2 regions of the Streptomyces thermocarboxydus genome follow, and region 2 is predicted to be linked to the other one. Evidence: riboswitches for the same ligand, from Rfam matches in the RefSeq annotation. Region 2 holds a riboswitch; the other holds the start of a gene.
The links. A riboswitch is a leader RNA that binds a small molecule or an ion and turns the genes downstream of it on or off. The one in region 2 is predicted to bind S-adenosylmethionine.
Positions count from the first base shown of each region.

Region 1: it holds a riboswitch for S-adenosylmethionine, as region 2 does, so the genes downstream of both, thrC (threonine synthase) here and AY578_RS08765 (aminotransferase class V-fold PLP-dependent enzyme) in region 2, are expected to answer to the same signal.

Region 1 is NZ_CP058273.1:3,177,475-3,191,609, reverse strand. Features, by position in the region: gene nagA (N-acetylglucosamine-6-phosphate deacetylase) at 1-573, opposite strand, end outside; gene AY578_RS14575 (ROK family protein) at 573-1,544, opposite strand; gene AY578_RS14570 (extracellular solute-binding protein) at 1,660-2,928, shown strand; gene AY578_RS14565 (DUF3263 domain-containing protein) at 2,945-3,181, shown strand; gene otsB (trehalose-phosphatase) at 3,297-4,157, opposite strand; gene AY578_RS14555 (alpha,alpha-trehalose-phosphate synthase (UDP-forming)) at 4,168-5,556, opposite strand; gene AY578_RS14550 (glucosyl-3-phosphoglycerate synthase) at 5,702-6,670, opposite strand; SAM riboswitch class I at 6,807-6,954, shown strand; gene thrC (threonine synthase) at 6,972-8,261, shown strand; gene AY578_RS14540 (ubiquitin-like small modifier protein 1) at 8,376-8,651, shown strand; gene AY578_RS14535 (cold-shock protein) at 9,082-9,285, shown strand; gene groL (chaperonin GroEL) at 9,641-11,263, shown strand; gene AY578_RS14525 (NADH:flavin oxidoreductase) at 11,484-12,611, shown strand; gene AY578_RS14520 (MFS transporter) at 12,801-14,135, shown strand, end outside.
Region 2 is NZ_CP058273.1:1,874,269-1,888,403, reverse strand. Features, by position in the region: gene AY578_RS08820 (cysteine desulfurase/sulfurtransferase TusA family protein) at 1-77, opposite strand, end outside; gene ctaC (aa3-type cytochrome oxidase subunit II) at 353-1,345, shown strand; gene ctaD (aa3-type cytochrome oxidase subunit I) at 1,342-3,078, shown strand; gene AY578_RS08805 (cytochrome c oxidase subunit 4) at 3,075-3,473, shown strand; gene AY578_RS08800 (L,D-transpeptidase) at 3,604-4,890, shown strand; gene AY578_RS08795 (response regulator) at 4,965-5,366, opposite strand; gene ctaE (aa3-type cytochrome oxidase subunit III) at 5,584-6,195, shown strand; gene qcrC (cytochrome bc1 complex diheme cytochrome c subunit) at 6,277-7,089, shown strand; gene qcrA (cytochrome bc1 complex Rieske iron-sulfur subunit) at 7,086-8,144, shown strand; gene qcrB (cytochrome bc1 complex cytochrome b subunit) at 8,141-9,778, shown strand; gene trpD (anthranilate phosphoribosyltransferase) at 9,927-10,991, shown strand; SAM riboswitch class IV at 11,064-11,180, shown strand; gene AY578_RS08765 (aminotransferase class V-fold PLP-dependent enzyme) at 11,356-12,744, shown strand; gene AY578_RS08760 (Lrp/AsnC family transcriptional regulator) at 12,839-13,120, opposite strand; gene AY578_RS08755 (rhomboid family intramembrane serine protease) at 13,117-13,854, opposite strand; gene AY578_RS08750 (hypothetical protein) at 14,010-14,135, shown strand, end outside.

The sequences.
Region 1 (14,135 bases), 1.3 Mb from region 2:
GGCGATCACCCCGTGCTCGACGAGCAGCCGCACGGAGTCCAGGCCGCCGGGGAGTTCGGTGGCGAGCGTCATCATCCGGGCGTGGCCGTGGGCCGCGTCGATCAGCTTGCGGACCTCCGCCGGGTCGGGGTCGCGCAGCAGCGTCTCGTCGTGGGCGCCCTTGCGGCAGGGGGAGATGAACGGCCCCTCGAAGTGGATGCCGGCGATGTCGCCCTGCTGGGCCAGCTCCGCCAGCATCCCCGCGTGCCGCGCGAGGAAGTCGAGGTCGCCGGTGACGGCGGAGGCGACCACGGTGGTGGTGCCGTGGCGCAGATGCGTGCGGACGCCCTGGAGGACGTCCTCGGCGGTGCCGCCGGCGAAGGACACCCCGCCGCCGCCGTGGTTGTGGATGTCGACGAAGCCGGGGACCAGCCAGTGGCCGCGCAGGTCGACCGTCCCGGCCGTCCCCTCCGCGGGGGACGTGCCGGGCTCCGTGGCCGCGATGCGCGTGCCCTCGACGGTCACGCGGGCGTCGTCCACGGTCCCGGTGGGCAGGACCACCCGGGCACCGGTGAGAACCTTGGTGGGGGCCATCAGGTGGTTACCTCCGAGGGGTCAGTGGTCTCGGCCGAGGGATCGGTGGTCCCGGTCCCGATCAGGTCCCAGGCGAGAAGTCCCGCGCCCAGGCATCCGGCGGTGTCCCCGAGGGCCGCGGGGACCAGGGACGGCAGCTTCTGGAAGGTGACCCGCCGCCGGACGGCCTCCCGCAGCGGTGTGAACAAGGTTTCCCCCGCCTCGGCGAGCCCGCCACCGATGATCAGCGTGCGCGGGTCCAGCAGGGTGAGCGCGGTGACCAGCCCGTCGGCGAGCGCGTCCACCGCCTCCTGCCACACCCGTACGGCCCGCTCGTCGCCCGAGGCGACGGCCTTGGCGCAGTCCGCCGCGTCCGCGTCCGGGTCGCCGCTCGCCTCGGCCCACGCCCGGCTCACGGCCGACGCGGACGCGTACCGCTCCAGACAGCCGCGCTGACCGCACGGACACTCCGTGCCGCCGGGCCGTACGACGATGTGGCCGATCTCGCCGGCGAAGCCGTGCGCGCCGGCCTCGACCTTGCCGTCGATGCCGATGGCGCCCGCGATGCCGGTGCCGAGCGGAACGAAGAGGAAGCGGTCGGCGCCGCGCCCGGCGCCGATGCGGCCCTCGGCGAGGCCGCCGGTGCGCACGTCGTGGCCGAGGGCCACGGGGACGCCGCCGAGCCGCTCGGAGAGCAGGGCGCGCAGGGGCACGTCGCGCCAGCCGAGGTTGGCGGCGTAGGCCGCGACGCCCTCCGCCTCGTCGACGATGCCGGGCACGGCGACGCCGGCGGCCGAGGCCGGTTCGCCGTGGGCGCGGATGCCGTGGGCGCGGAGCTCCGCCGCGAAGCCGAGGATGCCCTCGACCACCGCGTCCGGGCCGCGCTCGCGGCCGGTGGGACGGCGGGCCTGGTGCAGCAGCTCGCCGCCCGCCCCGACCAGGGCGGCCTTCATCCCGGTGCCGCCCACGTCGAGGGCGATGACATGTTTCACGGGGAACAGTGTGGCCCGTGGACCCACAAGAGGTCTAGTCCACTCACGTGGTGTAGACCTTAATCCGATTATCGGAACTACGGATGGCGCGCGGCGCCGGACCAGGGGAGAGCACGTGCGAGGGCGGGTCAGGACAAGGACGATCGCGGCGGTGTCCGCGCTGGGACTGGCAGCGGTCCTGAGCGGATGCGGGGTCGGCGGCGATTCCTCCGACGTGACCCTCACACTGGTCGCCGCCGACTACGGCAACGGCGCCGCCGACAGCAGCAAGAAGTACTGGGCCGGCCTGGTCGAGCGGTACGAGACCGACCACCCCGACGTCGACATCGACGTCAGCGTCTACTCCTGGAACGACGTCGACCGCAAGGTCAAGGAGATGGTCGACGCCGGCAGCCCGCCGGACATGGCCCAGATCGGCGCGTACGCCGACTACGCCTCCCAGGGCCTGCTCTACCGCGCCGGCGACCTGCTCTCCATCCCCGTCCAGGCGGACTTCCTCTCCCAGCTCTCCGGCGCGGGCGAGCTCAACAGCGTGCAGTACGGCATGCCGTTCGCCGCCTCCACGCGGCTGCTGTTCTACAACAAGTCCCTCTTCGCCGAGGCCGGGCTCACCCCGCCCGAGACCTGGGACGAGCTGGTCGAATGCGCCGAGGCGCTCAAGGCGAACGGGGTGAAGTTCCCGTACGCGCTCCCCCTCGGCCCCGAGGAGGCGCAGGCCGAGACCCTCCAGTGGCTGCTCAGCGGCGACGGAGGCTACACCGACATCGGCGGCACCTACGGCATCGACTCCACGGAGAACGTCGAGACCTTCAGCTGGCTGCGGGACGAACTCGTCGGCAAGGGCCTCACCGGGCCCGTCGCCCCCGGCAAGCTCGACCGCGCGAAGGCGTTCCAGGCGTTCGCCGCGGGGGACGTCGGCATGCTCAACGGGCACCCCTCGCTGATGGAGATGGCGAAGAAGAAGGGCGTGAAGTACGGCATGGTGCCGATCCCCGGCGCCGACGGCGAGACGCCCTCCACGCTGGGCGTCGCCGACTGGATGATGGCGTTCGAGAAGAACGGGCACCGCGACGAGATCGGGGACTTCCTCGACTTCGTCTACAGCGAGGAGAACGTGCTCGACTTCTCCCGCGAGTACGACCTGCTGCCGGTCACCAACTCCGCGTCGCGGGCGATGGCGGCGTCGGGGCAGGACAAGGAACTCAAGCCGTTCCTCGACCAGTTGCCGCTGTCGCAGCTGTATCCGGTGGGCAAGACGTCGTGGGCCGCGGTGAACGCGGCGATCAAGCAGAAGATCGGGCGGGCCGTGGAGCCGGGGGGCAGCCCTGAGGACGTGCTGGGGGAGCTGCAGGCGGCCGCTGTGCGGGCGGACAGCGCGGGGTAGCGGTTAGCCTGCCGGCATGGGTGAGGGTGAGGAACTGGGCGAGCTGGAGCGGGCGGTGCTCGCGCTGGAGCGGCGGGGGGTCGTGTCGCCCGGGGTGAAGGAGCGGGTGATCCGGGAGGAGTTGGGGTTGGTGCCGGTGCGGTACTACCAGCTGCTGAACGCGCTGCTCGATGATCCGCGGGCTTTGGCCCACGATCCCGTGACGGTGAACCGGCTGCGGCGGGTGCGGGAGGCGCGTCGCGGCGAGCGGTGACATACCCGACCCCGGGGCCCCGCCCCGGACCCCGCTCCTCAAACGCCGGAGGGGCTGATTCCAGCCCGCTGGCCAGGGACGGGACGGGAAGGGGCGGCGGGGGCGGAACCCCTCGTCAGGGGAGCCGGGCCGCCAGCGCCCGGAGCAGCCGGACCACACCCGCCGGCCCGTCCACCACCAGGTCGGCCCGGTCACGCAGCTCCGTGACCTCCTCGCTGCCGCTGCACACCAGCACCCCCGGCGTGCCTGAGGCACGGAGCTTGTCCACCGCCGTGAAGGCGGCGAGGTCGCCCAGGTCGTCCCCGGCGTACAACACCGACCCCGCCCCGATCTCCCGCGCGTACTCCAGCAGCGCGACCCCCTTGTCCATCCCCGGCGGCCGCAGCTCCAGCACCAGCCGCCCCGGCTCCACGACAAGACCGTGCCGCGTCGCGAGGTCCGTCAGCGGAGCGCGCAGCGCCTCGAAGGCGGCCTGCGGGTCGGACGCCCTGCGGGTGTGGACGGCGACCGCGCGCCCCTTCTCCTCGATCCACGTGCCCTGCCACGCCCCCACCCGGTCGAGCAGCCCGGGCAGCTCCGCGCGGGCGGCGGCGACGCCGGGGTGCGGGGCGGGGGCGGTGACGGAACCGGTGACCGCGTCCCAGCGCTCGGCGCCGTAGTGGCCGAGCACCACCAGGTGCTCGAGACCGGGCACGCCCGCGAAACCGCCGTGCCGTACGGCGACACCCGGCGGGCGACCCGTCACGACCGCCACCGAGGCCACCTTCGGGGCGAGCGCGGCGAGCGCCGGCACCGCGTCCGGGTGGGCGCGGGCCTGCTCGGGGTCGGGCACGATCGGCGCGAGCGTGCCGTCGAAGTCGAGCCCGATCAGCGCCTTGCCCGGGTGGGCCAGAAGCGCGTCGAGTCCGTCCCGCCCGGCCTGCGTGGAGGGCGTCGGCAGGTCGCCGGGGTCCGTGGAATCCGTCTGACTGGCCATGCGCCCCAACCTATCCACGCAGCGCTTCGAGCTGGTCCAGGAACCACCGCGCCGGCGGCAGCGCCGTCGCCGCCGCGGCCAGCCGCTTGCTGCGTTCCGTGCGGTCCTCGGGACGCATCGACAGCGCCTCGTGCAGGGCCTGAGCCGTCTGGACCACGTCGTACGGGTTGACGGTGATCGCGTCCTCGCCGAGCTCCTCGTGGGCGCCCGCCTCACGGGACAGCACCAGGGCGCACCCCGCGTCGGAGACCAGCGGGACCTCCTTGGCGACCAGGTTCATGCCGTCGCGGATGGGGTTGACGAGGGCCACGTCGGCCAGCCGGTACGCGGCCAGCGAGCGGGCGAAGTCGTCCTTGACGTGGAGCACGACCGGGCGCCAGCCGGGGGTGCCGTACTGCTCGTTGATCTCCTCGGCGACCCGCTGCACCTCGGCCGTGTAGTCGCGGTAGACGGCGAGGTCCTGCCGGGACGGGTAGGCGAAGGCGACGTGCACCACGCGCTCGCGCCACTCGGGCCGGTCGTCGAGCAGCCGCCGGTACGCCAGCAGGCCGCGCACGATGTTCTTGGACAGCTCGGTGCGGTCGACCCGGACGATGGCCTGGCGGCCCTCGCCGATCTCCTCCCGCAGGGCTGCCATCCGCTCGTCCACGTCCGCCTCGTGCGAGCGGGCGCGCAGGAAGTCCGCGTCGGCGCCCAGGCCGTGCACCCCGATGCGGGTGTCGCCGAGCCCGCCCGCGAACCGCTCGCAGCACGTGGTGAACGCGTCCGCCCAGCGGCGGGTGAGGAAGCCGAGCCGGTCGGCGCCGAGCATGCCGCGCAGCACCTGCCGCGCGATGTCGTCGGGCAGCAGCGCGAAGTACTCGGGAGGCGCCCACGGCGTGTGCGAGAAGTGCCCGATGCGCAGGTCGGGGCGCAGCTCGCGGAGCATGCCGGGGACCAGGGTCAGGTGGTAGTCCTGCACCAGCACGGCCGCGCCCTCGGCGGCCTCCTCGGCCAGCGCCTCGGCGAACGCGCGGTTGTACGTCTCGTACGACGCCCACTGGCGGCGGAACTCGGCGTCGAACACCGGCTCCAGCGGAGTCTGGTACAGCATGTGGTGGACGAACCACAGCACCGAGTTCGCGATGCCGTTGTAGGCGTCCGCGTGCACGTCGGCCGGGATGTCCAGCATCCGCACGCCGTCCACCGCGACGCCGCGCCGCACGGCCTCGCGGTCGCCGTCGGACAGTGCCGAGCACACCCACAGCGAGCCCGATCCGGAGCCGATGGCCGAGAGGCCGGAGACCAGTCCTCCGCCGCCCCGCTTGCTCCTCAGCGAACCGTCGTCCGCGACCGCGTACGACACGGGCCCCCGGTTGGAGGCGACCAGCACCTGAGCTGCACCGAAGCTTGAAGCCATACGCCTCAACCTAGCCCGGCCCCCCGGGCCTCAAACGTGCCGGTGCGTCACACCGGCCGGGCGTGGACGAGGTCAGGCCACCCGGCCGCACCGGGCCGGCCGGCGGGGTCGGGCCACCCCGGGGGCACGGGGCGGCCCGGCAGGGTCACGCCACCCGGCGCGCGTGGTACTCCGCGATGTCCGTCATCGGCGGCCGCTCCTCGGTGTCCACCGAGTACGTGCGCGGCTCGAAGGCGTCCCCGGTGCGCTCGAACTGGGTCAGCGAGGGCCGCAGCAGATGTGCGCGGGCCAGCCGCAGCTGGGCGGTGCGGTAGATCGCGGCGGCCATCCGGCCCAGCGCCTGCCCGTCCTGGTGCCGGTGCTTGCGCACGCCCACGTCCACCTGCGCCAGCGCGTCCAGGCCCACCAGGTGCAGCGCGTCGACCAGCATGCCCAGCTCGACGCCGTACCCGACGGGGAACGGGAGCTGTTCCAGGAGACTGCGGCGGGCCGCGTACTCGCCGCCCAGCGGCTGCACGAACCCGGCGAGCTGCGGCCAGTGCATGTTGAGCAGCGGGCGCGCCATCAGCTCCGTGACCCGGCCGCCCTGTCCGGCGCCGGCGCCGGTGGTGCTCCCGTCGGCCCGGGTCATCGGCCGGTCGTACATGGCCTTCACGAGCTGGATGCCGGGGTCGGTGAGCAGCGGGCCGACGACGCCGGTGACGAAGTCGGAGGAGAAGTCCTTCAGGTCGGCGTCGACGAAGCACACGATGTCGCCGCGGGTGACCAGCAGGGACCGCCACAGCACCTCGCCCTTGCCGGGCACGGCCGGTATCCGGGGCAGGATCGAGTCCCGGTGCACCACCCTCGCGCCCGCCGCCGCGGCCACCTCGGAGGTGCGGTCGGTCGAGCCGGAGTCGATCACCACGACCTCGTCGACCAGCGGCACCTGGAGCACCAGGTCGTGCCGGATGACGGAGACGATCTCCCCGACGGTGGCCTCCTCGTCCAGCGCGGGCAGCACCACGCTCACCGACTGTCCCGAGGCCCGTTTCGCCGCCAGGACCCGGTGCAGGGGACGGTCGGCGACCGACCAGGAGCGCTCGATCAGCCAGCGCTCGACTTCTTCCAGCACGGTCCGGGCTCCTCACTGGCCGGTGATCCATCTCGGGGTTCGGACGGCTCGCTCCGCCGTCCGGGCCTTCGGTTACAGTCTTGAACAACGCCGACGGGCCCCGCATCCCGGGGTCGCACGGCGCACAACTGAACACCGCTCATCCAGAGGGGCAGAGGGATACGGCCCGATGAAGCCCCGGCAACCCTCCAGTCGGTTCCTGTCACGCGGACGTGGCGAGGCTCCCGGCTAGGGAAGGTGCCAAATCCGTCTCGCGGCGAAGTGCGTCGTGAGGAAGATGAGGAGAAAGGGCCTCGCCTCCATGGCTGTGCAGACTGTTGCAAGCACCACCGACTCCGCGAACTCCGTAGACCTGGGTCCCGCCGCCGCGCTGTCCTGCCGCGAGTGCGGCCACCGTGTGCCCCTCGGCCCCGTCTTCGCCTGCGAGGAGTGTTTCGGCCCGCTGGAGATCGCCTACGACTTCTCCGGGTACGACACCGAAGAGCTCCGCAAGCGCATCGAGGCGGGTCCTGCGAACATCTGGCGCTACGCGCCGCTGCTGCCCGTCCCCGCGGACGTGGCGACCAAGCCCAACCTGAACCCCGGCTGGACCAAGCTCGTCCAGGCCGACAACCTGGCCCGCGAGCTGGGCGTCACCGGCGGCCTCTACGTCAAGGACGACTCCGGCAACCCCACGCACTCCTTCAAGGACCGCGTCGTCGCCCAGGCCCTGGAGGCCGCGCGCGCCTTCGGCTTCACCACGCTGTCCTGCTCCTCCACCGGCAACCTGGCCGGCGCGGTCGGCGCCGCCGCCGCCCGGGCCGGCTTCCGCTCCTGCGTGTTCATCCCGCACGACCTGGAGCAGGGCAAGGTCGTCATGGCCGCCGTCTACGGCGGCGAGCTCGTCGGCATCGAGGGCAACTACGACGACGTGAACCGTTTCTGCTCCGAGCTGATCGGCGACCCGGCCGGCGAGGGCTGGGGCTTCGTCAACGTCAACCTGCGGCCGTACTACGCCGAGGGCTCCAAGACCCTCGCGTACGAGATCTGCGAGCAGCTCGGCTGGCGCCTGCCCGACCAGCTGGTCGTCCCGATCGCCTCCGGCTCGCAGCTCACGAAGATCGACAAGGGGCTGCAGGAGCTGATCAAGCTCGGGCTCGTCGAGGACAAGCCGTACAAGATCTTCGGCGCCCAGGCCGAGGGGTGCTCGCCGGTGTCCACCGCCTTCAAGGCGGGGCACGACGTCGTCCGCCCGCAGAAGCCGGACACCATCGCCAAGTCGCTGGCGATCGGCAACCCGGCGGACGGGCCGTACGTGCTGGACATCGCCCGGCGCACGGGCGGCGCCGTGGAGGACGTCACGGACGCGCAGGTGGTCGACGCGATCAAGCTGCTGGCGCGCACGGAGGGGATCTTCGCGGAGACCGCGGGCGGGGTCACGGTCGGCGTGACGAAGAAGCTGATCGAGGACGGGCTGCTGGATCCGTCCCTCACGACCGTGGTGCTGAACACCGGGGACGGGCTCAAGACGCTGGACGCGGTGGCGGGGACGGGGCTCACGGCGACGATCCGGCCCAGTCTGGAGTCGTTCCGTGAGGCTGGGCTCGTCTAGCAGCTTCGTTGCCGTCCGCGGGCCAGTGGGGGTTCTTCGCGCCCACGCGGCGGTAGCCGCACATCGAGCACGGCCCCGCGCCCCTGAGTACGTCATCCGACCGGAGGTTCAAAAGTGAGCGTTACCGTCCGCATCCCCACCATCCTGCGCACCTACACGGGTGGCAAGGCCGAGGTCGTCGCCGAGGGGGCCACCCTGGGCGAGGTCATCCAGGACCTGGAGAAGAACCACACGGGCATCGCCGCCCGCGTCCTGGACGACCAGGGCAAGCTGCGCCGGTTCGTGAACGTGTACGTCAACGACGACGACGTGCGCTTCGAGCAGGGGCTCGAGACGGCCACCCCCGAGGGCGCCGGCGTCTCGATCATTCCGGCGGTCGCCGGAGGCTGATCATTACCTTCGGTAATGACCGTTACCGAGCGTTTATGGCATTGCCCCCTCCGTGAGAGATGCGGAGGGGGCAATTCCATGGGGTTGAGCGCGGTAGAGTTGGGGAACGCGCTCCCGATCCGAAGATCGGGAACCCTGAATTCCTGCCGCAGACCCGACTGGATGTAGCCAAAGTGCGGGCTCCTTTCGCGGCTTTTGTCACCTTTGCCCGGCCCGACTTGCCCTGAATTCTGGCGAATTCTTGCCACATTCCGGACCGGTGGCGTCCAGATTTCTCGTCCGATTGACCTGTTGCAGACGGCAGTTGGACAGATACATTCAGCCGCGGTCGACGCGTTCCGGCGCACGCCCCCAACCGTTGGGGGGTGAGGTCTGACCCGGGTCCGCGAAGTGTGGATCTGTGCAAGGGCCAGTAATAGGGGAGTTAGGCATGGCTCAGGGCACCGTCAAGTGGTTCAACGCGGAGAAGGGGTACGGCTTCATCGCGGTCGACGGTGGTGCGGATGTTTTCGTCCACTACAGCGCCATCCAGATGGACGGCTACCGCACCCTTGAAGAGGGCCAGCGGGTCGAATTCGAGATCTCGCAGGGTCAGAAGGGCCCGCAGGCCGACATGGTTCGCGTCACCGCCTGAACGCGCTACCAGCCGCACGCGACATCTTCTGCCGGCGACAGGGCCCGCACCCCCCGGGGTGCGGGCCCTTCGTCGTGCCCGGACCCGGCGTGTTCGCCCGCGGCTGAGTGGGGGCGCAACCCCTTGGTACATCTGGCGCGCACGCCTACGCGCCGCCGAAGCGCCTTGCACTCTCGGGGGTCGAGTGCTAATCATTGGCGTTAGCACTCTGAAGGTGAGAGTGACAACGAAGGACCGGGTCGGTGAGGCCCGCCAGGTCAGGTGGGGCAAGGAACCACCCGGCCGGCGAGCCGTCCGTCGCGGGCGCGGGCGCGGTCCGAAGGAATCACCCCCAGTCCTGGAGGGACCACTTCACATGGCCAAGATCATCGCGTTCGACGAGGAGGCGCGGCGCGGCCTCGAGCGCGGCATGAACCAGCTCGCGGACGCCGTGAAGGTGACGCTCGGCCCCAAGGGCCGCAACGTCGTCCTCGAGAAGAAGTGGGGCGCCCCCACGATCACCAACGATGGTGTCTCCATCGCCAAGGAGATCGAGCTCGAGGACCCGTACGAGAAGATCGGCGCCGAGCTGGTCAAGGAAGTCGCCAAGAAGACGGACGACGTCGCCGGTGACGGTACGACCACGGCGACCGTTCTCGCCCAGGCCCTGGTCAAGGAGGGCCTGCGCAACGTCGCCGCCGGCGCCAACCCGATGGCCCTGAAGCGCGGTATCGAGAAGGCCGTCGAGGCGGTCTCCGCCGCCCTGCTGGAGCAGGCGAAGGACGTGGAGACCAAGGAGCAGATCGCTTCCACGGCGTCCATCTCCGCCGCCGACGTCCAGATCGGCGAGCTCATCGCCGAGGCCATGGACAAGGTCGGCAAGGAAGGCGTCATCACCGTCGAGGAGTCCCAGACCTTCGGTCTGGAGCTGGAGCTCACCGAGGGTATGCGCTTCGACAAGGGCTACATCTCGGCGTACTTCGCCACCGACATGGAGCGTATGGAGGCCGTCCTCGACGACCCGTACATCCTGATCGCCAACTCCAAGATCTCCTCGGTCAAGGACCTGCTCCCGCTGCTGGAGAAGGTCATGCAGTCGGGCAAGCCGCTGCTGATCATCGCCGAGGACGTCGAGGGCGAGGCCCTGTCGACCCTGGTCGTCAACAAGATCCGCGGCACCTTCAAGTCCGTCGCCGTCAAGGCCCCGGGCTTCGGTGACCGCCGCAAGGCCATGCTCGGCGACATCGCCATCCTCACGGGCGGCGAGGTCATCTCCGAGGAGGTCGGCCTCAAGCTGGAGAACGCCACCCTCGACCTGCTGGGCAAGGCCCGCAAGGTGGTCATCACCAAGGACGAGACCACCATCGTGGACGGCGCCGGCTCCGCCGACCAGGTCCAGGGCCGCGTGAACCAGATCCGCGCCGAGATCGAGAACAGCGACTCGGACTACGACCGCGAGAAGCTGCAGGAGCGCCTGGCGAAGCTCGCCGGCGGTGTGGCCGTCATCAAGGCCGGCGCCGCCACCGAGGTGGAGCTCAAGGAGCGCAAGCACCGCATCGAGGACGCCGTGCGCAACGCCAAGGCGGCCGTCGAGGAGGGCATCGTCGCCGGTGGTGGCGTGGCCCTGCTGCAGGCCTCCCAGGTGTTCGAGAAGCTGGAGCTCGAGGGTGACGAGGCGACCGGCGCCCAGGCCGTGAAGCTCGCGCTCGAGGCCCCGCTGAAGCAGATCGCCGTGAACGCCGGCCTCGAGGGCGGTGTCGTGGTGGAGAAGGTGCGCAACCTGACCCCGGGCCACGGCCTGAACGCCGCGACCGGCGAGTACGTCGACCTGGTCAAGGAAGGCATCATCGACCCGGCCAAGGTGACGCGCTCCGCGCTGCAGAACGCCGCGTCGATCGCCGCGCTGTTCCTCACCACCGAGGCCGTCATCGCCGACAAGCCGGAGAAGGCCGCGGCCCCGGCCGGCGGCGGCATGCCGGGCGGTGACATGGACTTCTGAGCCTGACCCGTCAGGTTCGGACCCGTCCGAAGACCGGAGGGCGGCACTCCCCGCACAGGGGGTGCCGCCCTTCGGCGTGTCCGGACGCCTCACAGGGTGACCGGCGTCACAGGTGCGGCCGGGGGAGGGACGGGAATGACCGTCGCGTCGCGCGGGTTCGACGAAGGGTGCGTTCCATGCACGTACACATACCGTCGAGTATCCGCGAGGAGCCCTCCTGATGACCGTCGCCGCCTCCGAGACCACCGGACGTGCCGCCGAGATCCTGGCCCGGCCGGTCGCCCTGAACGGGCTGACCGTGCCCAACCGCATCGTCATGGCGCCCATGACCCGTCAGTTCTCGCCGGGCGGCGTGCCGGGGGAGGACGTCGTGTCGTACTACGCGCGCCGGGCCGCCGCCGGGGTCGGGCTGATCGTCACCGAGGGCACGTACGTCGACCACCCGTCCGCCGGTATGAGCGACCGGATTCCCCGGTTCCACGGGGAGGACCAGCTGGCCGGCTGGGCGAAGGTCGCGGCGGCGGTGCACGAGGCCGGGGGCCGCATCATGCCGCAGCTGTGGCACGTCGGCACGGTCCGCGAGCAGGGGAAGCCGCCCTTCCCGGAGGCGCCGGCGGTCGGCCCGTCGGGGCTGCGCCTGGACGGCACCGAGGGCGGCAAGGCCATGACCCAGGCCGACATCGACGACGTCGTGGCGGCGTTCGCCAAGGCGGCGGCCGACGCCGAGCGCATCGGCTTCGACGGCGTGGAGCTGCACGGCGCCCACGGCTACCTCATCGACCAGTTCCTGTGGGCGGGCACCAACCGCCGCACCGACGCCTACGGCGGCGACCCGGTGGCCCGTACCCGGTTCGCCGTTGAGATCGTGCAGGCCGTGCGCTCGGCGGTGTCGCCCGGCTTCCCGGTGGTCTTCCGCTTCTCGCAGTGGAAGTCCGACAACTACGGCGCCCGGCTCGCCGAGACCCCGCAGGAGCTGGAGGCGATCCTCGCCCCGCTCGCCACGGCCGGCGTCGACGCCTTCCACGCGTCCACGCGCCGCTACTGGCTCCCGGAGTTCGACGGCTCCGACCTCAACCTGGCCGGCTGGGCCCGCAAGCTGACGGGCCGTCCGGCGATCACCGTCGGATCGGTGGGCCTGGACGGCGAGTTCGGCCGCGCGTTCCTCGGTGAGGGCGCCGAACTGCGCGGGATCGACGACCTCCTCGACCGTCTGGAGCGGGACGAGTTCGACATGGTCGCGGTGGGCCGCGCGGTCCTCCAGGACCCGGAGTGGGCGGCGAAGGTGCTGGCCGGCCGCTTCGACGAGCTGACGTCGTACGACGCGGCGTCGCTCACGTCGCTGAGCTGAGCTGAGCTGAGCCGAGTCCGGGCGCGGCCCGCGGACCGAGGCGCGGCACCCCTGGTCAGGGGTGCCGCGCCTTTGTGTTGCGTGCTCCATGTCATGCGACCGTCACGCACTTTTCATTTGCTTGCGTCAATCAAGGAGCATAAAGTTGCCTGAGTCAAGCAGAGACATACTCTTCCGGAGACCTCCCTCATGTCCGACGCACCCGAAGAATCCGTCACGACCGGCACCGCCGCGCCGCCGAAAACGGGTGCCGTAGTGCCCGTGCTGGCGCTCGGCGGGATCGTCGTCTCGCTGATGCAGACGCTCGTGATCCCGATCGTGGGGCAGCTGCCGCAGTATCTGAACGCCTCGGCGTCGGACGCCGCCTGGGCCGTCACCGCCACCCTGCTGGCCGCCGCCGTCGCCACGCCCGTGATGGGCCGGCTCGGCGACATGTACGGCAAGCGGCGCATGCTGCTGCTCAGCATGGTCATGCTGGTCGTCGGCTCCGTCGTCGCCGGGCTCAGCGACAGCCTCACCCCGATGATCGTGGGCCGCGCCCTCCAGGGGCTGTCGTCCGGCGTCATCCCGCTGGGCATCAGCATCCTGCGCGACGAGCTGCCCGCGGAGCGGCTCGGCTCCGCCACCGCGATGATCAGCGCCTCGCTCGGCGTCGGCGGTGCGCTCGGCCTGCCGCTGGCCGCGCTGATCGCCGACAACTTCGACTGGCACGCGCTGTTCTGGACCTCCGCCGCGCTGGGCGCCGTCGCGCTCGTGCTGGTCCTCGCGCTGGTGCCCGAGTCGAAGGTGCGGACCGGCGGACGGTTCGACGTGGTGGGCGCGGCCGGCATGGCGGCCGGACTGGTCTCCCTGTTGCTGGCGATCTCCAAGGGCGCCGACTGGGGCTGGACCAGCGGCACCACGCTCGGCCTGTTCGCCGCGGCCGTCGTCGTCCTGCTCGCCTGGGGCTTCTTCGAACTGCGCACCGAGCGCCCGCTGGTGGACCTGCGCACCACCGCCCGCCCCCAGGTGCTGATCACCAACCTCGCCTCCGTGGCGATCGGCTTCGCGATGTTCTCCATGTCGCTGGTCATCCCGCAGGTGCTGCAGCTGCCCGAGCAGACCGGCTACGGTCTCGGCCAGTCGCTGCTGAGCGCCGGTCTGGTCATGGCGCCGTCCGGCCTGGTGATGATGGCGCTGGCCCCGGTCTCCGCGCTGGTCACTCGCGCGCGGGGGCCGAAGGTGACGCTGATGATCGGCGCGCTGATCGTGGCCGCGGGCTACGGGCTGAACGTCGCGCTGATGAGCGAGGTCTGGCACTTCGTGCTGGCGTCCTGCGTCATCGGCGCCGGCATCGGTTTCTGCTACGGCGCCATGCCGACCCTGATCATGGGCGCCGTGCCCGCCTCCGAGACGGGCGCCGCGAACAGCCTCAACACGCTGATGCGCTCCATCGGCACGTCCGTGGCGAGCGCGGTCGCCGGTGTGGTGCTGGCGCAGATGACCACGCGGTTCGGCACGTACGCGCTGCCGTCCGAGGACGCG
Region 2 (14,135 bases):
TCGTCCAGGGACGCCATCAGCGCCTGACGGGCAACGGGATGAAGAGGAGCGGCGGAAGCGGCGTCGAAGTAGGACACACGCCAACGCTAACCCCCTCAGGGGCGCGGGGAACCGCGCGACCGACCACGACGACGCCGCAGCCGCCACGACCCCCGTACCCCCGGGCAGATGGGGCGCTCGATGTAACCCGCGGCGCGTACGGCACCCCTCCCCGCGACCCCTCGGAGAGCGTCGGCTAGGGTTTGGTCCGCATAAACATCCAAACCCCTGCCCGACGCAGGGCGGCGACCGACCAGCGAGAAGGCCAGGCCGCAGCCGAACAGCGCGGGCGAGACTCTCGGGAAGGCGCTACGTGAGTCCCAACGGCTCCGACCTCCCCCACGGCCTGGAAGGCGTGGGCGGTACCCCCAAGCCGCGGCGCCCGATGCGGCGGAAGCTGCTGCAGGCACTGACCGCGGGCCTGGTCCTGGCGACCGCCACCGGTTGCACATGGGAGGACTTCCCCCGCCTTGGCATGCCCACCCCCACGACGGAAGAGGCTCCCCGGATCCTCTCCCTGTGGCAGGGGTCCTGGGCGGCCGCGCTCGCCGTCGGCGTGCTGGTGTGGGGCCTGATCCTGTGGAGTGCTTTCTTCCACCGGCGCAGCCGCACCAAGGTCGAGGTACCTCCGCAGACCCGGTACAACATGCCCATCGAGGCGTTGTACACGGTGGTCCCCCTCATCATCGTCTCGGTGTTCTTCTACTTCACCGCGCGCGACGAATCCGAGCTGCTGAAGCTCGAGAAGAAGCCCGACGTCACGGTGAACGTGGTCGGCTTCCAGTGGAGCTGGTGCTTCAACTACGTCGAGAACGTCGAGGGTTCCACGGGCGACGCCAAGACGTCCAAGGAACTCGACGCGATTCCGGACCGCTACAAGGAGGCCTTCCCGGCCGACGCCGGCGGTGTCTACGACTGCGGCATCCCCGGAACCCGGAACCCGCAGACCAACAACCCGGGCCCCACCCTGTGGCTGCCCGAGGGCAAGCGGGTCCGCTTCGTGCTGACCTCGCGTGACGTCATCCACTCCTTCTGGGTGGTGCCGTTCCTGATGAAGCAGGACGTCATCCCGGGCCACACCAACGCCTTCGAGGTGACCCCCAACCGTGAGGGCACCTTCCTCGGCAAGTGCGCCGAACTCTGCGGCGTCGACCACTCCCGGATGCTGTTCAACGTGAAGGTCGTCTCCCCCGAGCGGTACGAGCAGCACCTGAAGGACCTCGCGAAGAAGGGGCAGAAGGGCTACGTGCCCGCGGGCATCGAGCAGTCCGGCCCCGAGAAGAACCGGGAGTCGAACATCCTGTGAGCATCCTCAACGAACCCAAGGGTGCCGCGGCAGCTGGGTCCCACTACGAGGACGAACTGCCGGTCAGGCGCCAGAACCGTGGCAGCGTCGTGGTCAAGTGGCTGACGACCACGGACCACAAGACGATCGGCACGATGTACCTCGTGACGTCGTTCGTCTTCTTCGTCATCGGCGGCGTGATGGCCCTGGTGATGCGCGCCGAGCTGGCCCGCCCGGGCCTGCAGATCGTGTCGAACGAGCAGTTCAACCAGGCGTTCACGATGCACGGCACGATCATGCTGCTGATGTTCGCGACGCCGCTGTTCGCCGGCTTCGCGAACTGGATCATGCCGCTGCAGATCGGCGCGCCCGACGTGGCGTTCCCGCGGCTGAACATGTTCGCCTACTGGCTCTACTCGTTCGGCTCGCTCATCGCGGTCGGCGGTTTCCTGACGCCGGACGGCGCCGCCAGCTTCGGCTGGTTCGCCTACTCGCCGCTGTCGGACGCGGTCCGCTCGCCGGGCATCGGCTCCGACATGTGGATCATGGGCCTCGCCCTCTCCGGCTTCGGCACCATCCTCGGCGCGGTCAACTTCATCACCACCATCATCTGCATGCGCGCCCCCGGCATGACGATGTTCCGCATGCCGATCTTCACCTGGAACGTGCTGCTCACCGGTGTGCTGGTGCTGCTCGCCTTCCCGGTGCTGGCCGCCGCGCTGTTCGCCCTGGAGGCCGACCGCAAGTTCGGGGCGCACATCTTCGACTCGACGAACGGCGGAGCGCTGCTGTGGCAGCACCTCTTCTGGTTCTTCGGTCACCCCGAGGTGTACATCATCGCGCTGCCGTTCTTCGGCATCGTCTCCGAGATCATCCCGGTGTTCTCCCGCAAGCCGATGTTCGGCTACATGGGCCTCATCGGCGCGACCATCGCGATCGCGGGTCTGTCGGTGACGGTGTGGGCGCACCACATGTACGTCACGGGCGGTGTGCTGCTGCCGTTCTTCTCCTTCATGACCTTCCTGATCGCGGTCCCGACCGGTGTGAAGTTCTTCAACTGGATCGGCACCATGTGGAAGGGCAGCCTGTCCTTCGAGACGCCGATGCTGTGGACGCTGGGCTTCCTCATCACGTTCACCTTCGGCGGTCTGACCGGCGTCATCCTGGCCTCGCCGCCGCTGGACTTCCACGTGTCCGACTCGTACTTCGTGGTGGCGCACTTCCACTACGTGGTGTTCGGCACCGTGGTGTTCGCGATGTTCGCCGGCTTCCACTTCTGGTGGCCGAAGTTCACCGGCAAGATGCTCGACGAGCGGCTCGGCAAGATCACCTTCTGGACGCTGTTCATCGGCTTCCACGGCACCTTCCTGGTCCAGCACTGGCTGGGCGTCGAGGGCATGCCGCGCCGGTACGCGGACTACCTGGCCGCGGACGGCTTCACCGCCCTGAACACGGTCTCGACGATCGCCTCGTTCCTCCTCGGCATGTCGCTGCTGCCGTTCTTCTACAACGTGTGGAAGACCGCCAAGTACGGCAAGAAGGTCGAGGTCGACGACCCGTGGGGCTACGGCCGCTCCCTGGAGTGGGCGACCTCCTGCCCGCCGCCCCGGCACAACTTCCTCACCCTGCCGCGGATCCGCAGTGAATCCCCGGCGTTCGACCTGCACCACCCGGAGATCGCCGCGCTCGACGAGCTCGAGAACGCCGGTCACGGCGAGAAGGCCCTCTCCGGCGGCAAGGAGGCCGGCAAGTGAAGATCCAGGGCAAGATGTTCATGTGGCTGAGCCTCTTCTTCCTGGCCATGGCCGTGGTCTACGGCGTGTGGTCGAAGGAGCCGGTCGGCACCACTGCCCTCGTCCTGTCCTTCGGCCTGAGCATCATGATCGGCTTCTACCTGGGCTTCACCGCCCGGCGGGTCGACGTGGGCGCCCAGGACAACAAGGAGGCGGACGTCGCCGACGACGCCGGCGAGGTCGGGTTCTTCAGCCCGCACAGCTGGCAGCCCCTGGCCCTGGCCGCGGGCGGCGCCTTCGCCTTCCTCGGCGTGGCGATCGGCTGGTGGCTGATGTACTTCTCCGCGCCGCTCCTGCTGATCGGCCTGTGGGGATGGGTCTTCGAGTACTACCGCGGTGAGAACCGCACCCAGTAGCACGCCGCGAGGCACCCGGGAGCCCGGACACTCCGTCAGGAGGGTCCGGGCTCCCGCTTCTGCCGCATCCGCCTCACCCGTTCGGGCCGCCCGGTGAGCCGGGGGCCGCCCGGCTCCCTAACGTGAGGCCATGAGAGACACAGAGTCCCCCCGCACCGGCCCGGGCGCCCCGCGGGCCCGCCTCGCCGGCTGCGCGCTGCTGGTGGCGGCCCTCGGCGCGGGCGTCACCGGCTGCTCCTCAGACGGCAGCCCGCTGTCCGCCGAGCCGTACGACGCGGCGGACCAGATCTCCTTCAGCGGTTCCCTCGACGAGGGCAAGCCCGCCGACCCCGACAAGCCCCTCGAGATCACCGCAGAGGACTCCGACGGGCGCATCACCGACGTCGTCGTCGTGGACGCCTCCGGACGGCACCTGGCGGGTGAACTGGCCGCCGACGGCAGCCGCTGGCACAGCACCACCGCGCTGGCCGCCTCCGCCGAGTACACGGTCCGGGTGAGCACCGAGGACGAGGACGGCAGACCCGGCCGCAAGGTCCTCACCTTCACCACCGGCAAACCCGGCGCCGCCAAGCGACTGGGCGTCACCTTCGGCCCCGAGGCGGGCACGTACGGCGTCGGACAGCCGCTCGTCGCGGAGCTGAGCGAACCGGTCAAGGACCCCGCGCAGCGGGCTGTCGTGGAACGCGGCCTGAAGGTCGACTCCACGCCGTCCGTCAGCGGCGCCTGGTACTGGGTCGACGACAAGAAGCTGCACTTCAGGCCCAAGGAGTACTGGCCGGCCAACGCCACCGTCCGGGTGCGCAGCAACCTGGAGGGCATCAAGGTCGGCGACCGGCTGCGCGGCGACGCGGCCAAACCGCTCACCATCCGCACCGGCGACCGCGTGATAGCCGTCACGGACGCCGCCGCCCACCAGCTGACGGTCTACAAGAACGGCGAGGAGATCAAGCAGATCCCCGTCACCACCGGCAAGCCCGGCTTCGAGACCCGCAACGGCGTCAAGGTGGTGCTCGCCAAGGAACGCTTCGTACGCATGCGCAGCACCACCGTCGGCATCGCCGAGGGCTCCTCCGAGTCCTACGACCTGGATGTGCACTTCGCCACCCGGGTCACCTGGAGCGGCGAGTACGTGCACGCCGCCCCCTGGTCGGTCGGCTCGCAGGGCTACGCCAATGTCAGCCACGGCTGCGTCGGGATGAGCACCGCCAACGCCGAGTGGTTCTTCGACACCTTCCGCCCGGGCGACCTGGTGGAGGTCGTGAACTCGGAGGGCGACACCATGGAGCCGTTCGGCAACGGCTTCGGCGACTGGAACGTGACCTGGGACAAGTGGCGTGAGGGCAGCGCCCTCACGGGCAGCGGGAAGACCCCCGACACCGCACAGCAGGCGGCACGGCTGCGGCCCGCGGCCGTATGAAACACGCAGGGCCGCCGCGACCGCCCACGGGCGGACCGGCGGCCCCGTCGGCCGCGCGGGCCCGCGCGGAGGCCTCAGGCGCCCGCCAGCGCCTTCCGGCGCAGCAGCGAAGCCAGGGCGTCCGCGAACTCCACCGGCTCCACCGGGAGCGTCACCGCGGCCTCCGCGCGGCTCCAGGTCGCCAGCCAGGCGTCCTGCGGGCGCCCCATCAGCAGCAGCACCGGCGGGGCGTTGAAGACCTCGTCCTTGATCTGCCGGCACAGCCCCATGCCGCCCATGGGCACGGCCTCGCCGTCCAGCACGCACACGTCGATGCCGCCCCGGTCCAGCTCCGTGAGCACGGCCGCCGGCGTCGCGCACTCGACGAACTCCACGAGGGGCACGTCCGGTGCCGGCCGCCGCCCGGTGGCGAGCCGCACCTGCTCCCGGGTGTTGGCGTCGTCGCTGTAGACCAGCACCGTGGCGGTCGCCTGCATTGTTCCTCCACGCGTAAGAGAGAGAGGGCACGGCTCTGTCGGGAACTTCGGGTACCGATGGCGCGGATGCTACCCCCTCGGACCGCCCGTCAACACCGGTTCGGACACGGCTTCGAAAGGGGCTCCCATGGGCCATACGGGCAGTCCAGGAGGGGCGAACACACCGAACGGCACCCCCGGGAGTGAGGGCGGGATAAGCGACCGACATAATGTCGGCGTGGCGACAGCAACGACAGTAGACACCGGGCACGCGCACCCGTCGGTCAACCGACCGAACCTCACCAGCGTCGGAACCATCATCTGGCTGAGTTCCGAGCTGATGTTCTTCGCGGCCCTCTTCGCGATGTACTTCACCCTGCGATCGGTGACCGGACCCGACTTCTGGTCGGAGAAGGCCGACCTGCTGAACTTCCCGTTCTCGGCGACGAACACCACGATCCTGGTGCTCTCCTCGCTCACCTGCCAGCTCGGCGTCTTCGCCGCCGAGCGCGGTGACGTGAAGAAGCTCCGGGGCTGGTTCATCGTCACCTTCATCATGGGCGCGGTGTTCATCGGCGGCCAGGTCTTCGAGTACACCGAGCTGGTCAAGCACGAGGGACTGTCCCTCTCCTCCGACCCGTACGGCTCGGCCTTCTACCTGACCACCGGCTTCCACGGCCTGCACGTGACGGGCGGCCTGATCGCCTTCCTGCTGGTCCTGGGCCGGACCTACGCGGCCCGGAGGTTCACCCACGAGCAGGCGACCGCGGCCATCGTCGTGTCCTACTACTGGCACTTCGTCGATGTCGTCTGGATCGGCCTCTTCGCCACGATCTACATGATCAAGTAGGCGGGCCCTCATCCGCGCGCGCTGACCGCAGCGCACCCAACAGAAGCATCGACGCAGAAGATCCTGACACCGGGGTAATCCGTGAAAAAGCTCTCCGCACGACGACGCCATCCGCTGGCGGCGCTCGTCGTCCTACTCCTCGCGCTGGCATGCACCGGGGGGCTGTACGCCGTGTTCGCACCCGCGGACAAGGCGCAGGCCGACGAAACCGCCCAGTCCCTCACCATCGAGGAGGGCAAGAAGCTTTACACCGTCGGCTGCGCGAGCTGCCACGGCACCGGCGGTCAGGGCACGTCCGACGGCCCGAGCCTGGTGGGCGTGGGCGCCGCGGCGGTCGACTTCCAGGTGAGCACCGGCCGTATGCCGGCCGCCACCTCGCAGGGCGCGCAGGTCCCGCGGAAGAAGAACATCTACTCCCAGGCCGAGATCGACCAGCTGGCGGCGTACATCGCCTCCCTGGGCGCCGGCCCGGCCGTCCCGACCGAGGAGCAGTACGGCCCCGAGGGCGCCGACGCGGCCAAGGGCGGCGAGCTGTTCCGCAACAACTGCGCGCAGTGCCACAACTTCACCGGCAAGGGCGGTGCGCTCACGCACGGCAAGTACGCCCCGAGCCTGGAGGGCGTCGCGCCCAAGCACATCTACGAGGCCATGCTCACCGGCCCGCAGAACATGCCCTCCTTCCCCGACACCACGCTGTCGGAGCAGAACAAGAAGGACGTCATCGCGTACCTGAACGCGGTCAACGGCGATGAGACCGAGAGCCCCGGCGGCCTGTCGCTGGGCGGCCTCGGCCCCGTTTCCGAGGGTCTGTTCGCCTGGGTCTTCGGACTCGGCGCGCTGATCGCGGTCGCCGTCTGGGTCGCCGCTCGGACCGCAAAGGCCAAGAAGTCATGAGTAGCCAAGACATTCCCGAAGAGAACCTGCCCGCAGCGCAGGACACCAGCCAGGGCGCGGTGAAGCTCGCGGACGAGCAGAACCCGTTCGCAGACCCGGGCCTCCCGCCCCACGAGCCGCGGGTGCAGGACATCGACGAGCGGGCCGCCAAGCGGTCCGAGCGTGTGGTCGCCCTGCTGTTCACGGTGTCGATGCTGGCCACCGTCGGCTTCATCGCCTCGTACGTGACCATCCCGGTCGACAAGTCGGTCTTCATCTGGCCGATCGGTCACATCAGCGCGCTGAACTTCGCGCTGGGCATGACGCTCGGCCTCGCCCTGTTCTGCATCGGCGCCGGCGCGGTCCACTGGGCCCGCACGCTGATGTCGGACCATGAGCTGGCCGACGAGCGTCACCCGATCGAGGCCGCTCCCGAGACCCGCGCGAAGGTCATGGACGACTTCCGCCAGGGCGCCAAGGAGTCGGCGCTCGGCCGCCGGAAGCTGATCCGCAACACCATGTTCGGCGCGCTGGCCCTGTTCCCGCTCTCCGGCGTGGTCCTGCTGCGTGACCTCGGCCCGCTGCCCGGCACGAAGCTGCGCCACACCCTGTGGTCCAAGGGCAAGCTGCTCGTCAACATGAACACCAACGAGCCGCTGCGTCCGTCGGACCTGGTCGTGGGTTCGCTGACCTTCGCCAAGCCCGAGGGCCTGGAGGAGCACGACCACGAGTTCCAGACGGAGATCGCCAAGGCCGCCCTGATGCTGGTCCGCATCCAGCCGGACGACATCAAGGACAAGCGTTCGCTGGAGTGGTCGCACGAGGGCATCCTGGCCTACTCGAAGATCTGCACCCACGTCGGTTGCCCGATCTCCCTGTACGAGCAGCAGACGCACCACGCCCTGTGCCCCTGCCACCAGTCCACCTTCGACCTCTCCGACGGTGCCAAGGTGATCTTCGGTCCCGCCGGTCACCCGCTGCCGCAGCTGCGCATCGGCGTGAACGACGAGGGTTACCTCGAGGCGCTCGGCGACTTCGACGAGCCCGTCGGCCCTGCTTTCTGGGAGCGCGGATGAGTACTACGACGAGCACCGAATCCCGCGCACGCGGGAAGGCGCCGGCCGGCGAGCGGGTCGCCGACTGGGCCGACGGCCGGCTGGGGATCTACTCCCTGGCCAAGGCCAACATGCGCAAGATCTTCCCCGACCACTGGTCGTTCATGCTGGGCGAGGTCTGCCTCTACAGCTTCCTCATCATCATCCTCACGGGTGTGTACCTGACCCTGTTCTTCCACCCGTCGATGAACGAGGTGGAGTACCACGGCAGCTACATCCCGCTGCAGGGCCAGCTGATGAGTGAGGCCTACAAGTCGACGCTGGACATCAGCTTCGACGTCCGCGGCGGTCTGCTCATCCGGCAGATCCACCACTGGGCGGCCCTGGTCTTCCTGGCCGGCATGTTCGTGCACATGATGCGCGTGTTCTTCACCGGCGCGTTCCGCAAGCCGCGTGAGATCAACTGGCTGTTCGGCTTCCTGCTGTTCGTCCTCGGCATGTTCACCGGTTTCACCGGCTACTCGCTCCCGGACGACCTGCTCTCCGGCACCGGTATCCGCTTCATGGAGGGCGCGATCCTGTCCGTGCCGATCGTCGGCACGTACATCTCGTTCTTCCTCTTCGGCGGCGAGTTCCCCGGCGACGACTTCGTGGCCCGGTTCTTCTCGATCCACGTCCTGCTGCTGCCGGGCATCATGCTCGGCCTCGTGGTGGCGCACCTGATCCTGGTCTTCTACCACAAGCACACGCAGTTCGCGGGCCCCGGCAAGACCAACAAGAACGTGGTCGGCATGCCGCTGCTGCCGGTGTACATGGCCAAGGCCGGAGGCTTCTTCTTCCTGGTCTTCGGTGTGCTCGCGGCCGTCTCGGCGATCGCCACGATCAACCCGATCTGGGCGCTCGGCCCGTACCGCCCGGACATGGTGTCCACCGGCGCCCAGCCGGACTGGTACATGGGCTTCTCCGAGGGCCTGATCCGTGTCATGCCGGGCTGGGAGATCAACTTCCTGGGTCACACGCTCGTCCTGGGCGTGTTCATCCCGCTGATGATCTTCCCGCTGGTCCTGGTCGCCATCGCGGTGTACCCGTTCATCGAGTCCTGGGTCACCGGCGACAAGCGCGAGCACCACATCCTGGACCGCCCGCGCAACGCCCCGACGCGCACCGCGTTCGGCGTCGCCTGGATCACGCTGTACTTCGTGCTCCTCGTCGGCGGCGGCAACGACATCTGGGCCACGCACTTCCACCTGTCGATCAACGCCATCACCTGGTTCGTCCGGGTCGCGTTCTTCGTCGCCCCGGTGGTGGCGTTCGTCGTCACCAAGCGGATCTGCCTCGGCCTGCAGCGCCGGGACAAGGAGAAGGTGCTGCACGGCCGCGAGTCGGGCATCATCAAGCGCCTGCCGCACGGTGAGTTCATCGAGGTCCACGAGCCGCTCAGCCAGGAGCAGCTGTACACCCTCACCGCGCACGAGCAGCCCAAGCCGCTCGAGCTCGGCCCGGAGGTCGACGAGAACGGCGTCCGGCGCAAGGTGAAGGCCACCGAGAAGCTGCGCGCGAAGCTCAGCAAGGGGTTCTACGGCGAGGAGTCGCAGATCCCGAAGCCGACCGTCGAGGAGTACAAGGAGATCACGAGCGGCCACGGCCACCACTGATCCCCGAGGCTCCACACGTCGCCACACGACAGCGAAGGGCCCCCGTCCGTTCTGCGGACGGGGGCCCTTCGCCGTGTCCCGGGCTGGATAGGGTGGGTGCGGGACCTTTCCGGTCCCCGACGACCCGTTACGACCGTCAGGAGCGACCATGAGCGCTGTGACCCCCGCTGGAGGCGACACCGCGGCGGGCCGCTCCTGGCCCGCCCTGCTGAACACCCTGCTCGACGGCCGCGACCTGACCGCCGACGAGGCCGCCTGGGCGATGGACCTGATCATGCGCGGCGAGGCGACCGACGCGCAGATCGCCGGGTTCGCGGTGTCCCTGCGGGCCAAGGGCGAGACCGTCGACGAGATCACCGGCTGCGTACGGGCGCTCTACGACCACGCCAACGTCATCGAGGTGCCCGGCGCCACCGTCGACATCGTCGGCACCGGCGGCGACGGCGCCAAGACGGTCAACATCTCCACCATGTCCTCGATCGTCGTCGCCGGCACCGGCGCGAAGGTCGTCAAGCACGGCAACCGCGCCGCGTCCTCCGCATCCGGCGCCTCCGACGTGCTGGAGAAGCTGGGCGTCAACCTCGAACTCACCCCGCGCCGGGTCGCCGAGGTCGCCGAGGAGGCCGGCATCACCTTCTGCTTCGCGGTGAAGTTCCACCCGGCGCTGCGCCATGTGGCCGCCGCCCGCGGCCAGCTCGGCGTCCGCACCGTGTTCAACTTCCTCGGCCCGCTCGCCAACCCGGCGAAGGTGAAGGCGCAGGCGGTCGGCGTCGCCGACGCCCGGATGGCGCCCATCATGGCCGGGGTGTTCGCCGGACGCGGCCACTCCTCCCTGGTGTTCCGCGGCGACGACGGCCTGGACGAGCTGACCACCACCGGCACCTCCCGGGTGTGGGTGGTCCGCGACGGCAAGGTCACCGAGGAGACCTTCGACCCGCGTGACGTCGGCGTCGAGCTGGTCCCGGTGGAGGCGCTGCGCGGCGCCGACGCCTCCTACAACGCCGAGGTCGCCCGCCGCCTCCTCGACGGCGAACGCGGCCCCGTACGGGACGCGGTGCTGCTGAACTCCGCGGCGGCGCTGGTGGCCCTGGAGCCCGGCAGCGGCACGCTCACCGAGCAGATCCGCGCCGGTATGGAGAAGGCCGCCGAGTCCATCGACTCCGGCGCCGCCAGGCGCGTCCTCGACCGCTGGGTCGCCGCCACCAACGCGTAGACGCGGTACGGCCGTCCCGCCATCCGGATACGGGTTGCGGGACGGCCGTCACCTCACGTACGTTCCCTCTCAGGTCATGAGTGACAGCCATCAGGCCCCGGCCGGCTGTCCGGCAACCCTCCGTCCGTGGCGGGGTGCCCCGGGTGAAGACCAGGCCGTGAGCAGCAGGGCTCACGGCAAGCGCGGACCCCTCGCACACCAGGGGTCCTGGTCGTCGAGGAGTTCTCTGTGAGCAAGCGAATGAGTTAGGGCTCCGAGCCCCGCTTCCGCATCCCCTTTTCACTTTCACCTCCGCGCTGGAGCGCGCGCCGTTGTCGGGCCGCCCGCTCGCGCGAGGAATCCCCCTGCCTACGGGAGTTCCGTCATGCCTGCTGCTGCCGCCACCGTCGCCGAAACCTCCACCGTCGCCGCCGAGCCGTCCGTCTGCGCCCCGCTGCCCGTCCTCGGCCGGGACGTCGCCGTCCCTCTCGTCACCGGCGGCGAGGTCACCTACGCCGCCCTCGACTACGCCGCCAGCGCCCCCGCCCTCCAGCGCGTCTGGGACGACGTGGCCGCCTACGCGCCCTACTACGGCAGCGTCCACCGCGGCGCCGGCTACCTCTCCCAGCTCTCCACCGACCTGTTCGAGAACGCCCGCCGGACCGTCGCCGAGTTCCTCGACTGCCGCGCCGACGACCAGTTGGTGTTCACCCGCTCCACCACCGACTCCCTCAACCTGCTCGCCGCCGCCCTCCCCGACGGCTGCGAGGTCTTCGTGTTCGAGACCGAGCACCACGCGGCGCTGCTGCCGTGGCGGCGAGCGGGCCGGGTGACGTTCCTCGACGCCCCCGACAGCCCCGCGCAGGCCGTGGAGACCCTGGAGCGCGCCCTCGCCGACCGCGACCCCCACGGCCCGGCCCTGGTCTGCGTCACCGGCGCCTCCAACGTCACCGGCGAGCTGTGGCCGGTCCGCGAACTCGCCGCCGCCGCGCACGCGCACGGCGCCCGCATCGTCCTCGACGCGGCCCAGCTCGCCCCGCACCGCGCGGTGTCCGTGCGGGACCTCGGCGTCGACTGGGTCGCCTTCTCCGGGCACAAGCTGTACGCGCCCTTCGGCTCCGGCGTCCTGGCCGGCCGCGCCGACTGGCTCCGCGCGGCCGAGCCGTACCTCGCCGGCGGCGGCGCCAGCCGTACGGTCGCCCGGCGCGAGGACGGGGGAGTGGACGTCCAGTGGCACGAGACCGCCGCCCGCCACGAGGCCGGCTCGCCCAACGTCATCGGCGCCTACGCCATCGCCTCCGCCTGCAAGGCGCTCACCGAGGCGGGGTTCGACGCGCTGGCCGAGCGGGAGGACGTGCTGGTGCGCGCGGTGCGGGAGGGGCTGGCGGACGTGCCGGAAGTGCGCTTCCTGTCCCTGTTCGGCGATGACGCGCCCCGGGTCGGGGTGCTGTCCTTCGTGGTCGACGGCTGGAACAGCTCCCACTTCGCGGCGGCGCTGTCCGCCGAGTACGGCATCGGCGTCCGGGACGGGCTGTTCTGCGCGCACCCGCTGGTGCGGAGGCTGCTGGGCGGCGACACGGGCGGCGCGGGGGAGTGCGGGGCGCCGGAGGCGGGGGCGCTGAACGCGATCCGTGTGAGTCTCGGCGCCGGGACGCCGGAAGAGCATGTCGCACGGTTCGTGCGGGCGGTGCGGGAGCTGGTGCGGGACGGAGCGCGGTGGACGTACCGGACGGTGGACGGGCGGTGCGTGCCGGACCCGTCCGGGCGGGCGTGACCTCGTCCGAGGGCCACGTCCTCGAACGCCGGACGGGCTGAATCAGCCCCTCCGGCATTCGAGGAGCGGGGTCCGGGGCGGAGCCCCGGGACGGTCAGTTGTCCAGCCCGATGGCGAAGGCCGCCTCGAGATCGTGCTGCGAGTAGGTCCGGAACGCCACATGCGTGTCCGTGCCCTCGACACCAGGGATCTTGCTGATCCTGCCGGGGATCACCTCGGCGAGATCCTCGTGCTCCCGCACCCGCACCATCGCGATCAGGTCGTACGTGCCGGTGACGGAGAAGACCTCGCTGACGCTGTCCAGCGCGGCGATCTGTTCCGCGATCTCGGGGATCCGGTCCACGCTGGTCTTGATGAGGACGATCGCGGTGATCACGGCTGGTTCTCTCCCTCGGGGGCCGGAGCAGGGGCGGACTTCACTGTAGTCGCCCCGCCGCGCCACACCCATGCGCAGCCGAAGCCCAGCGCGAACCCGACCAGGTGCGCCAGGTACGCCACCCCCGGCCCGCCCTCCGCGGAGCGCCCGGCCGCCGCCCACTGCAGCGCCGCCCAGAACGGCAGCACCGCCCACGCCGGCAGCCGTACCGGCAGGAAGAAGGCGAACGGCAGGAGACTGGTGACCCGCCCGCGGGGGAACAGGAACAGGAAGGCTCCGAGCAGCGCCGAGATCGCCCCCGAGGCACCGACCAGGGACCGCTCGGAGCCGGTGTTGGCGGCCGCGTACCCCAGCAGGGCGAGGTAGCCGCAGCCGGCGTAGCAGAGGGTGAACCGCACCCGGCCCAGCCGTGCCTCGGTCATCGGCCCGAAGACGTGGAGGAACAGCATGTTGCCCAGCAGATGCACCCAGCTTCCGTGCACGAAGAGCGCCGTGGCGGGCGTGAGGGCGGCCGCGGGGGACCCGTCGAACAGGTCTGCGGGGATCACGCCCCAGCGGCGGAAGTAGTCACGCTGCGCGGCGAGCAGCTCGTCCCCGGAACCGTGCCCCGGGTGCAGCTCCGAGGCCGGCCCGATCAGGAAGACCAGGCAGCACAGCACGATCAGGGTGCGGGTGACCGGGGCGGGCGTGGTCCTCAGCGCCCCGGCCGCCGACGCGGTCCAGTTGCGGATCATGGGTACAGAGCATGACGTAACCGGACGCACCCGCGCGAATCGCCTCGCCGCCGTGGACGGGCGGGCGGCGCGGGCCCGGCAGGCCGTAGGGTTACGAGCCACACGCACCGGCCGCCCGGTGCGTCAAGGACACTGGAGAAAGGCGAACAGCCACGATGACGGTTCCCCTGCCGACGGACTCGACGCGGTGGCGCTGCACCCTCTGCGGCAACCTCACCCGCTTCGACGTCACCCGCTCGTCGAAGGTCGTCGAGTACGTGCACCTCGATCTGGCCGGAGAG